Regions from separate parts of the Amphibacillus indicireducens genome, predicted to be linked through region 1. Evidence: predicted binding sites of a transcription regulator. Region 1 holds the regulator's gene; each other region holds the start of a gene.
The links. The regulator Rex, encoded in region 1, represses fermentation and respiration genes when NADH is low (regulators of the CRP and FNR family bind a similar motif). The targets are predictions, from matches to a motif close to TTGTGAAATATTTCACAA.
Positions count from the first base shown of each region.

Region 1 (3,220 bases):
GCTAACACAATTATTATAATAATAAATATACCTTCAATATGCAAGTAAAGTGATCATTTTTTAAAAAAATTTAACTTCAACTTTGTATTTATTCATTTTATGTTAGAATACGTATATTGATGTTTTGATTGGGAGGGTTTATATTTATGGTTAAACGATATATTGGTGTTATTTTTGTGTATCTTTTTGCACAGTTGTCTCCACTGCTTGTCTCTAAGATCTTAATCTCAAATGAACTTGATCTAACAAGCCATAACAATATCGTGATGAACTGGCAAGTGTTGAGTTTTTTAGTTGCTTTATTTGTTTCGATTATTTTATTGCATAAAACAGAGGAGCCATTCAACGATCGAAACTTTGCTAGTCCAGTGATGACCTTTGTTTGGATTGTGATCGGGTTCTTTATGGCAATCTTTGGTCAAGCGCTAGCAAATATCATTTATGCGTCAATTTTCGGCGAACTTGAGCAATCACAAAATACAGTTGAAATTATGCAGATCGCTCGTGCATACCCAATCTTCATAATTGTTGTCGCAATTGTTGGACCCATTTTAGAAGAATTTATTTTTAGAAAAATTATTTTTGGTGAAATATTTAAACGATCAAATTTTTGGATCGCTGGTATTATTTCTGGGTTAATTTTTGCTGTTGTCCATAACGACTTTACTCACTTACATATTTATTTCGTCATGAGCTTTGTATTTGCTTTTGTCTATGTAAAGTCAAAGCGAATCATTGTACCGGTCATGGCACATGTATTAATGAATACATTTGTTGTCATTGTTCAATTAACCTTCCCAGCAGAACTACTTGAACAAGTCAATTTCATTCAGATGATCTTAATAGGGGGATAATTTTCTTATGCATAGAGTATCACCATTAAGAAGTGCAATTTTTTACTTCATTATGGGTGCGATTTTTATTTATTTTGCTTTTCAAACCATTGATGAGACAGTTTTTAAGCCATTAACGATTCTTCTAGTTATTTTGGCAACACTAGAGTTTGGCGTCGGCATCCGCTTTCTCCAATTTCACATTAAAATAAAACGTCATCAAAAAAAGTAAGCAACAAGCTTGGTAGCCTGTTGCTTACTTCTTATCCATTGGGTAATGTTCAACAAAATAAATTAATGATTGTAATTCAACGGTCAAGTCAATATGATGCACGCGGACTTCTGTTGGAACGGTAATTCGGGCAGGTGTGAAGTTTAAGATCCCTTTTACTCCTGCTTTTACTAATTTGTCCGTTACACTCTGGGCAGCTGATCCTGGAACAGTTAAAATTGCAACGTCAATATTAGCCAATGTCTCTTCGAGCTGATTAATATCTTCAATTAACACGTGGCCAACTTCTGTGCCAATTACATCAGGATTGGCATCGTATGCCCGAATAATTTTAGTATTATTGCTCTTAGAGAAATTGTAATGTAAAAAAGCAGTACCAAGATTCCCAACACCAATTAAGGCAACATTTGAAACTGTGTCTTGATTCAAAGTTTTGCGGAAAAATTCTAATAAATATTCGACATTGTAGCCATAACCCTTTCTTCCAAGTGCTCCAAAATAAGAAAAGTCTCGTCTAATTGTTGCAGAATCAACTTTAACCGCTTCACTTAATTCCTTTGATGACACTCTCGTTTTCCCCTGAATGTGCAAATTGTTTAAGAAGCGATAATATAAGGGAAGTCTTTTTGCCGTGGCTTGAGGGATTTTGTTATTTAACTCCATCAATTACTCTCCTTCTATAAATGATCATTGTTCATCTCTGATCATAATCTTTGTTAATAGTGTAACAAATAATTGCTTGAATGTCTTTTTAAACGTGGATATTTTGAAAATAATCTTTATTTTGCTTAGTTTACAGGCAAATGATACGATATATTGAGATAGATGAGGTGGATAATCATGATTTTATTACAAATTAATCAATTAGTAAAACGATTTGGTGCTGAAACCATTTTAGACAATATAAAGCTAGAAGTGAAGTCAAACGATCGAATCGCAATTGTCGGTCGAAATGGCTCTGGTAAATCAACCCTTTTAAAAATAATGGCTGGGATTTTATCTTATGATGAAGGGGAAATCCATCGATCAAAAGATGTGACACTTGGTTACTTAGATCAACATACAGGTCTAGAAACCGATGAAACGATTTGGAATGAAATGAAAAAAGTTTTTAGCTCGTTAATTGAAGAAGAAAAAAATTTGCGAGAAATGGAAGCGAAAATGGGTGATCCCGATTTACTTGCTGATCAATCGCGCTATCAACAATTACTGAATCAATATGATCATCGACTGACAATGTTTAAAGCAAGCGGTGGTTATCAATATGAGTCTGATATTCAAGCGGTTTTACACGGCTTGAACTTTGCTGATTATGATTTTAACACACCAATTCATGAGTTAAGCGGTGGGCAAAAGACACGACTTGCTTTAGCAAAATTATTGCTCTCTAGACCAGATCTGTTAATTTTGGATGAACCGACTAACCATTTAGATATTACAACGTTATCGTGGTTAGAACAATTTTTACGTAGTTATCAAGGTGCTGTTGTGATCGTTTCACACGATCGTTATTTTCTCGACCATACGGTGGATATTGTTTATGAAATTGCTCATCAGCGTTCAAAAAAGTATCATGGCAATTATACGAAATATTTACACCAAAAAGCACTTGATTATGAAAGAGAGTCAAAAGCATTCGAGAAACAACAAACTGAAATTAAGCGGATGGAAGATTTTGTCCAACGTAACTTAGTACGAGCATCGACAACTAAACGTGCACAAAGTCGACGGAAACAACTTGAAAAAATGGAACGACTAGACGTGCCAAAAGGTGATGAATCAGCAGCTTCTTTTAGCTTCAGTATTAAACGCAGAAGTGGAAATGATGTATTAAAAGTCAAAGATTTATCATATCGATATCCTAATGAAGAAACGTTTACTTTTTCAAATTTAAGTTTTAACGTGAACCGCCAAGATAGAATCGCTTTGGTCGGTCCTAACGGGGTAGGTAAAACAACATTATTGAAAACAATCATCTCTGAATATAAAGCTACGACTGGTGAGCTGACGTTTGGTACTAACGTAGAGGTAGGTTACTACGATCAAGAACTCGCTAAACTTCATTCGCGAAAGACAGCCTTAATGGAGTTGTGGGATGAATTTCCCCATGTTAATGAACAGGAGATTCGGACAATCTTAGGGAATTTCTTATTTT
Region 1 is NZ_BAABDL010000100.1:3,960-7,179, forward strand. Features, by position in the region: gene ABD814_RS09285 (CPBP family intramembrane glutamic endopeptidase) at 147-854, shown strand; gene ABD814_RS09290 (YdiK family protein) at 862-1,065, shown strand; gene ABD814_RS09295 (redox-sensing transcriptional repressor Rex) at 1,090-1,728, opposite strand; gene ABD814_RS09300 (ABC transporter ATP-binding protein) at 1,906-3,220, shown strand, end outside.

Region 2 (3,220 bases), on a different contig from region 1:
GATTGAAGTTGTAAAATCTAGTGAGAATACAAATGATTTACTAGATTCATTAACAGATATTACAACTGATACAGATCATAACCAAGAAATTGTTGATAACTTAAATAAACAAGTGCAAAAGTTTAAAAAAGTAGAAGCTTAAGCTAGTTATTTTGTTGCTGGAAGGCCATATGAAATCCCTTAATATTCATGTTTGGAGAATCAAACATTTGAATTTGACAGGTTTTCATATGGTCTTTTTTATTATATTGGGTCATTAGCATTGCATAAAAACATTTTACAGTTGTCAAATCATTAAATTATGTTCCAAACGAATAAAGTTAAAAATTACCATTATCCGTTCGATTTTAAAAATAAAAAAGTGAACAGCGAACAAAGAGTAGCCCTCATCCACAATTTGTCATTTTATGAAGTTAAACAAACAAAGGATCAAAATCAAGTGTATTTAAATGCTCCACCTCACCTTCGGTATATTGTTGCATAATGATTTTAAAGTCTCTTTCAAAATCATACTTCCTTCGTCCTTTTGAAGACCGAGAAGGTGGGCGAAACAAAGCTTTGACGAACGTGTCGTAGCCTTTAAATAGCAAGTTTTTCAACGTATCTTTAACTTCAAGAAGCCGCCCCTTAAAGCCTGTTTTTTGTTGAATTAAAACAGATAAACAATAGGTGATAAGGGCAATCCAGATTTGACTGTAAACGGCGTTTTGACCTTTTCCATAGAATGTTTTTATTTTTAAATGTTGTTTCATCCATTTGAAAAACGTTTCTATTTTCCAGCGATAACGATAGAGATCACCGATTTCTTTAGCCGATAGGCCAAAACAATTTGTTAGAATCGTGACTCTGTTACCTTCGGCGTCTTCAGTCTCAATTAATCGGAGCGTTTGACTCATTTGAGTGCCAGATACAGGATTGCCTAGATAAACTTCTTGATCTTTAAATATAAGTTGGTCGGTATCAGGAACCTGTTCGGAAAGCACTTCAATTTTAGCGTTCTTTTTAAGACGTGTAATAAATTGAACCTCCGAGAGACAGAGTTTTTCAAACTGTTTGTAGTCAATGTATCCTCTATCAAACAGATAAATCGCATCTGGATCAATATCAATTAACTCGTCCATTTGCGAACGATCCGAATGGATTGCGGGAAGTAACTTTGCTTTATCCGGAATGGTGTTATCTTTAGTGACAATCACCCGCAAGTGCAACCGAACACCTGCCTTTGTTTTCCGGAATTTAGCCCAAGGATACTGATTCAAACTCATACTCATTGTGCTTGAATCAATTACATTTAAACGCGTAATATCACGTATAAATGGTGAATGGCTTGACATTTTCGTCTGTATTTTCATTGTTAAATATCGAAAGATTCGCTCAAACATCTCGGATGGTAATTGATTTAATTTTCTAGACAATTGCGAGGTGCTTATACTTTCAAAACCTAGCTGTTTTTGTATGTCATCTTTATCTTTTGTTTGCTTTGAAACTCTTGTTAAACTCGCTATTTCATTGAGTTGAGCAATAATGATTAGTTGAAAGAATCGATAAGCCGTCAGCTTTTTGACATACTTATCAAGGTTTTCGACATTGCTTAACTCTAAAAAAGTTTGTTCATCAATAAGTTTAAGTAGTTCACTAATTGTAGATTTTGTGGTATTCTTGTCCATGTGATTGCTCCTTATTTTTTGGGATTTGGACAGAGCTACCAAACCTAATTATAAGGAGTTTTTTCTGTTTTTTAAAGCTTTAAGCAAATCATTTGACATTTCAAAGAAATGGGAAAACGTATTCATTAAAAAACTTCACTTTTCCTCTTTACAAACTGTTTTATTTTGTGTAATATATGTTCAGGTTGTGAAACAAATAACAATCTTGTGGAGGAGAATTATTTTGACTACTAAAGTAGAAAATATAGTACAAGACGTCGAGTCGTTACAAAATGAAATGAAAAAAGTTAGAGAAGCGCAAGCTGAATTTGCTAACTTTTCTCAAGAGAAAGTCGATCAGATCTTTCTAGCAGCAGCAGTTGCAGCTAACCAAGCAAGAATTCCTCTTGCTAAATTAGCAGTTGAAGAAACAGGAATGGGTGTTGTTGAAGATAAAGTCATCAAAAACCATTTTGCGGCTGAGTATATCTATAATGAGTATAAAAATACTCAAACAGTGGGAATCGTTGAAGAAGATAGCAGTTATGGTGTAAAGAAAATACTTGAACCACTTGGAGTTATTGCAGCAATCATTCCAACAACAAACCCTACTTCAACAGCTATTTTCAAAATCTTAATCTCGCTTAAAACACGAAACGGAATTGTCATCAGTCCTCACCCTAGAGCAAAAGACTGTACAATTGAAGCCTCTCGAATTATTTTAGAAGCAGCAATTGAAGCAGGTGCTCCAGAAAACATTATCGGTTGGATTGATGTACCAAGCCTAGAACTAACACAAATGGTTATGGCAGAATCTGATACGACATTAGCTACTGGTGGGCCAAGCATGGTTACCGCAGCTTACTCATCTGGTAAACCAGCACTTGGTGTTGGAGCAGGAAACACGCCAGCAATTATTGATGATAGTGCAGATATTTTACTCGCTGTAAACTCAATCATTCACTCAAAAACATTTGATAATGGAATGATCTGTGCGTCAGAACAGTCCGTTATTATTTTAGATGATGTTTACGAAGAAGCACTTAAAGAATTTGCCTATCGTAATTGTCATATCTTAAATGAAAAAGATTTAGATAAAGTTCGTAAAACAATTATTATTAACGGAGCACTTAACTCAAAGATTGTTGGACAGTCTGCCGAGAAAATCGCAGAGTTATCCGGTATTACGGTACCTAAAGGAACAAAAATTCTAATTGGTGAAGTCACAAGCGTCAAGCAATCCGAAGAGTTCGCACACGAAAAATTATCACCAGTATTAGCAATGTACCGTGCTGAAGACTTTGACGATGCTTTAAATAAAGCAGAGCAACTTGTTAAAGATGGTGGATACGGACATACAACTTCTCTGTATATTGATACACTATCCGATAATAACCGTCTAGAAACTTTCCAAGACCGAATGAAAACTGGACGTATTCTGATTAACACACCAGCTGCTCAAGGTGGTATTGGTGACATCTACAACTTCAAATTAACACCTTCGTTAACACTTGGTTGTGGATCATGGGGTGGAAACTCCGTCTCAGAAAACGTTGGAGTCAAGCACTTACTAA
Region 2 is NZ_BAABDL010000059.1:15,093-18,312, forward strand. Features, by position in the region: gene ABD814_RS05765 (methyl-accepting chemotaxis protein) at 1-142, shown strand, start outside; gene ABD814_RS05770 (IS4 family transposase) at 414-1,667, opposite strand; gene adhE (bifunctional acetaldehyde-CoA/alcohol dehydrogenase) at 1,891-3,220, shown strand, end outside.
Region 2: the regulator Rex is predicted to act here: its motif matches at 1,853-1,870, upstream of adhE (bifunctional acetaldehyde-CoA/alcohol dehydrogenase).

Region 3 (3,220 bases), on a different contig from region 1:
AACTCCACAGAACATTTCCATAACGTGTTAAGAGATCACGGAAAACATTTCGTTTGTCTCTCGTTTGGAAAAATTCATGTTGAACATATTTAACCATATAATAGCCACTTCTAATTGTGAACAAGTAAAATAGGTTAACTAAATGTTTAACAAAAATAGCAAACCAGCCACTTAGGTGAATCCCCATTAAGTTCGCGACACCATATCGTGCACCGATTGAAACCATGATGCCGTGATATTTACCTTCATAGGCTGTTTTTTCTTCATTTTTGATTTCAGCGATAATATTTTTAGCCGCTGTTGCACCTGTTTGCTCTGCAGCCTCTACAATTTGTGGTGTTGGTTCACCAGGTTGTTCTTCAAAATAAGCAAGATCCCCAACAACATAGACACCCTCATATTGTTCAGATTCCATATACTGATTGACTTTAAGTCGACGAGCATGTGCTTTCTCCATGCCATAGTTTTCGGTATCAGAATTACCTTGAATCCCTGCTGTCCACGCTAATGTGTAAGTAGGAATTGTTTTTTTGCTCATTAGAACAACTTCATGTTCACGGACTTCTACAATAGGTGAATCTTTTAAGATTTTAACACCTTTCTTATTTAAATAAGCTTCTGCTTTATCCGCTTCACGACGTTCTAGCATGTTTAGGATGGTTGTCGCTGCTTCAACTACATATAAAGTAATTTCATCAGGATCAACTTTATGATCTTTTGCTAGACGTTCTTTCCATTCTACCAATTCACCGATAAGCTCGATCCCAGTGAATCCAGATCCACAGACAACAAATGTAAGCATAGCACGACGTTTCTTTTCATCATGCTCAATCGCTGCTTTTGCAACAGTTGTTTCAATGTGTGATCTTAACTTAATAGCGTCTTCAAATGACCAAAGTGTAAATCCATGTTCGTTTACTCCAGGTGTTTTAAAGTCGTTAGGCTCAGCACCCATCCCTAAGATAAGGTAATCATATGGATACTCGCCATTTTCAGTTTCAATCTTTTTAGCATCATGATCAACGTGAGTTACATTATCTGTGACAAGCTTGACCTTAGTTCTGTTAAATAAACGTCGAAGGTCAAATTGAATGGCATCCGGTTCAACGCGATGTGTTGCAACTTCATGCAGCTCTGTCATCATTGTATGGTAAGAATGGCGGTCAATTAGCGTGATCGATACGGAATCATCTTTTTTGAACTTCTTAGCTAATTTTTTTGCAGCATTTACGCCAGCGTAACCAGCACCGATGATAACAATGTTTTTGTTAGCCATTATTTTTCCACTCCTCTATTTTAATTTAGTTATAAAAAGTTAATAGTGTGAATAACTGAACAACGATAACTATTGTAGCCTTGTTTACAATCATTGTCTAGGGTTTTTAAAGATTTTATACAAAAAACTACGTAAAGTTTGTCTAGTTGTCAATAAATCGATAGAATTAACTCGGAAAATAAAGTTTTAGTATTCACATCTTCGGATAAACACGTTAAAATGAGGCTTGTATTTAAAAGGAACACAAACGATTAATCGTCGTACTTGCATGCCAAGATGGAAAAATTTGATCTGTTGTTGGATTGGATAAATTAAGGAGAGTCATAGTTAATGGTATATAGACGAAGTATTTTATTATTGATAATCGGTCTACTCGTTTTGACGGCTTGTCAGTCGAATCAATCAGACTTATTGGATACACCACATCGGAAAACAGAGTTCTTACTTGGAACAGTTGTTAGTCTAAGTGTTTATGATGCAGATAAAGAAGATGTCATTGATCAAGCACTTGAGCGAATTGAACAATTGGAATATATGCTGAGTGATGAAATTGAAGCAACTGAAGTTGACCAAATTAATAAAAGTGCTGGGATTGAGCCAGTCCAAGTGTCTGAAGAATTGTACTATTTAATCAAGCAAAGTATTGATTACGGAGAAATATCAGAAGGTGGATTTGATGTAACGATTGGTCCACTAACGAATTTGTGGCGAATTGGTTATGATGATGCCAGAAAGCCGGAAATGGATGAAATTAAGCAAGTGTTGCCACTAATCGATGATCATAAAATTGAGTTAGATGATGAAGCCCAATCTGTCTATTTAATAGAGGAGGGTATGCAACTCGATTTTGGTGCAATTGCTAAAGGGTATATGACTGATCAGGTTCATGAACTTTTTATTGAAGAAGGTGTAACGACGGCGATTATCGATCTTGGGGGCAATATTTTTGTCATGGGTCACCGTCCCCAAGGAAATGAGTGGAATGTTGGGATTCAAAACCCCTTTTTAGCTCGTGGCGAAATTATTGGACGGATACGTGCCTCAGATCAGTCAATTGTTACATCTGGTATTTACGAGCGATATTTAGAAGTTGATGGTGTCCAATATCATCATTTACTCGATCCTAATACTGGCTATCCGTTTGATAATGAGATTGCTGGCGTCTCAATTGTTAGTGATGCATCGATTGATGGTGATGCTCTTTCGACAGTCGTCTTTACCAAAGGGTTAGAAGCAGGGAAAGCATTTATTGAAACATATCAAGGTGCTGAGGCGATTTTTATTACGAAAGATCGAGAAGTTATTTTAAGTTCAGGGTTAGTCAGTAGCTTTGAATTAACAAACGATCAATTCGAATTGATTGAGGACTAGAAAGAAGAGGGTTGTATGTCGTTTAGATCATTTTTAAAATTAGTTGAGATTCAAACAAAAATTGCTAGTTTATTTCCTTTCTTAATTGGGCTACTGTTTGTTATTTTTAAATATGACCAGTTTAATTTAGTAAACACATTAATTTTTTTCAGTACGATGTTGTTATTTGATTTAACAACAACAGCGATTAATAATTATGTTGACTATCAGAAGGCAAGCTCCAAAACCTACAGAGAGAGAGACAATGTGATTGGCCAAATTGGACTGCCATTAAATCTTGTTCGAGCAACGATTTTGATAATGTTAATCACTTCAATTGGGCTCGGACTGTGGCTCGTTTATCGAACAGATTTATTAATATTATTAGTTGGCATGCTTTTTTTCGCCATCGGAATCTTTTACACTTTCGGACCTATTCCCCTATCAAGGATGCCTTTAGGAGAAGTGTTTTCTGGCATGACCATGGGGTTTGGAATTATTTTCTTAACGGTTTATATCAATGCTTCTCAAGCTAGAATTGCTAGCTTGAGAATTGAAGGGCTGGTTCTTCAATTCAATGCAGATTTATTACTT
Region 3 is NZ_BAABDL010000118.1:19,386-22,605, reverse strand. Features, by position in the region: gene ABD814_RS10755 (FAD-dependent oxidoreductase) at 1-1,276, opposite strand, end outside; gene ABD814_RS10750 (FAD:protein FMN transferase) at 1,607-2,647, shown strand; gene menA (1,4-dihydroxy-2-naphthoate polyprenyltransferase) at 2,663-3,220, shown strand, end outside.
Region 3: the regulator Rex is predicted to act here: its motif matches at 1,322-1,339, upstream of ABD814_RS10750 (FAD:protein FMN transferase).

Region 4 (3,220 bases), on a different contig from region 1:
CTATACTTCCTAGGCGCAATTGTCGGTGCGATTATTGCTTACCTACCACACGTATTGGTTGCAATCTTAATTCTAGGCGTTGCACTATTCTTCGCCAACCTTGTTGAAAAAATGGTCCTTTCACTTGTATCAGGTAAAGGCCGTGTTGCACTTGCCAACATCGCGAAGTACAGTATCATTGTTCTAGCAGTCTTTATGGCACTTAACCAATTAGGCGTAGCTGATTCAATCGTCAATGCAGCCTTCATCTTGACACTAGGCGCACTAGCGTTAGCATTCGGATTAGCCTTCGGTTTAGGTGGACGTGAATTTGCTAGCAAATACCTATCAAAATGGGATCGTAAATTAGAAGATACTCAGGTAGAATCAAAAGATGTTTCACCTGTTGATCCTAAATAATTTGGGTTAGAATTTTATAATGAATAGTAAACGGTAGATTCACTTTATAAATGTGAATCTACCGTTTTTCTATAAAAAACCCCAATTCCTTCTATACAAATACACATAAAAACTTATAATTTGGTTATAGTAGTCCTGCCTAAATTTCAAATTATAAGGAATTCGCAAAGACACTAATACCGTAAAAACCTTTTTAATGAAATTTTCAGTTGATTCAATTGGATTACACTATTTTTATAGGAGTTATATTTCCCCCTAAATTAGTACAACTATTACATCAAACAAAAAACTCTATCATGTCTAATTATGATAGAGTTTTTTTACAGTGTATAATTGTTAAATCAGACTCTTGTATAACGCAATAATTTCTTCCACTGTCGTATCTCGTGGATTTCCAGGTGTACATACATCATTAAATGCATCTTCTGCAATTTGTGGTAAATCTTCTTCTTTAACACCCAGTTCTGAGATTGTTGCTGGTATGCCAACATCCTTACTTAACTGATCAATTGCTTCACAAGCTGCATCTCGAGCATCTTCAAGTGACATGTCGATTGCCCCTTCTACCCCTAAAACTATTGCAATGTCACGATACTTTTCGTCTGTATAGTCCTTGTTATATTTCATGATGGTTGGTAATAATGACGCACAAGCCACGCCATGAGGGATATCATACCAAGCACTTAATGGGTGCGCCATTCCATGAACTAATCCTAATCCCACGTTTGAGAATCCCATACCTGCAATATATTGCCCTAACGCCATTTCTTCCCGTGCCTTTTGATCACCATTTACAGAATCACGTAATGAGCGACCAACAATCTCAATTGCCTTAATATGCATCATATCGGTCATTTCCCAAGCACCTTTTGTTATATATCCTTCAATGGCATGTGTCATTGCATCCATACCAGTTGCAGCTGCCAGACTTTTTGGCATTCCCATCATCAGATCACTATCAACAAAAGCGACAATTGGGATGTCATGTGGATCCACACAAACAAATTTCCGTTTGTTTTCTTCATCAGTAATCACATAATTGATTGTTACCTCTGCAGCCGTACCAGAAGTTGTTGGTATTGCGAAAATTGGTAAACACGGGTTTTTTGTATCTGCTACTCCTTCTAAACTAATCACATCTGAGAATTCTGAATTTGTCACGATAATTCCAATTGCTTTTGCTGTATCAATTGGAGAACCACCACCAATAGCAATAATACAATCAGCTTCACAATTTTTAACAAACTCCACACCCTCTTTTACATTTTCGATGGTGGGGTTTGGTACAATTCCATCATATAGTTCGTAGTTCACACCTTCTTTTTCTAATAAATCAGTCACTCTCGCTACGACCTTGAACTCTATTAAGTCTTTATCTGTTACTACAACCGCCTTTTTAAAACCACGCTTTTTGAATTCTGGTGCAACATTCTCAATTGCCCCTTTACCAAAGTAAGAAGTTTCATTTAAGATCATTCGATTAGCCATGTTTATTCCTCCTATTATGTTCAATATTTCACATACATACTTATACAATTTTTATAATATTGTCTATCAAAGATTAGACAAATATTATTTTTTACTAATTCCATTTCATTGACATTAAAAATTTACGTCACATTCATTTAAAATAATTATAATGTCATCTTTCAATCGTATGTAAAATTTTCATACACATCTTCCTTTCCATTTAGTTTCTTTTATTACTTTTATCATACACTAAACCAAAAGCAAACACAATATAAAATTCCCCGTTTGCTTCTGTTTGTATCATATTAGCACCATAAACAAAGATAAAAAAAGAAAGTGAATATAGTATCCACTTTCCTCCATTAGAATTGCATAAACATTTTTTCCAAATCTCAAGTGATTTGCTAAAATATTATTATTTGCAAATTGTATTTATAAATCTATTTTATTTTGCACACTTTAAAAAGGCAAGATAAAACAAGCCAAACAAAGTTCAGATGTCTAAAACTTAGTTTATTAAAATGGTAAAAGCCCGAACAAATGAAGTCCGATCGTATTAATTGCCAGATTACTAGCCGCATGAATAAAGTAAGAGGCATAAATAGAATCTGTCTTCGCATTGATCCAATTAAATAATAACCCTGCAACTAGCAAACTAAACACAAGTAATAAAAATAACGGAGCCGAAAACCAATTCGTCATAATCGCGACATGATAAACACTAAAGATACCCGCACTAATCAAATAAGCATAACCCATTTTGATATACTTCGTTAACGCAAGAAACAAAATCCCCCGAAAGAAAAACTCCTCAACAAAGGCATTCACAATCGGAATATATAGGGCAACGAATATAAAGTTATCACGATTAATCGCCATCGTCTCTTCTAACGCTATCGTTACACCACCTAAATCAAACCAGCGCCCAATGATTAAATAGATCCCTACAATAAAAATATAAATAACGAGACTACCAATCACAAGCAATTTCCGCCCCTTTTGCTTGAGACTAAGTAAATTTCTCAATTCAACCCACTTAAACAAATGATTTAACCCAATCGGCATCACGACAAATAAAACAAGCTTAACCGCAGACTTAACCCAATAATTCGGCGCCAACCATAAGTCAACAGGCGCCATCAAAAAAACAAGGACACTTACAGCCAACAATAAACTAACATGCTTTCTCACTCGAATCACCTCTTTTTAAATCGACTCCCCGACGAACGTTCACGCAACTTCGCTAACTTTGACTGAACAGCTGACTTGCGCTCAATCGTTTTTTCCTGATCCAACTCAATTGAAAGCACCACGTCCCCCTCAAGCTCCAGAGCTAAATAATCACCCCGCT
Region 4 is NZ_BAABDL010000025.1:2,311-5,530, reverse strand. Features, by position in the region: gene ABD814_RS02675 (mechanosensitive ion channel) at 1-399, shown strand, start outside; gene fucO (lactaldehyde reductase) at 736-1,887, opposite strand; gene ABD814_RS02665 (CPBP family intramembrane glutamic endopeptidase) at 2,386-3,060, opposite strand; gene ABD814_RS02660 (DUF3006 domain-containing protein) at 3,066-3,220, opposite strand, start outside.
Region 4: the regulator Rex is predicted to act here: its motif matches at 1,904-1,921, upstream of fucO (lactaldehyde reductase).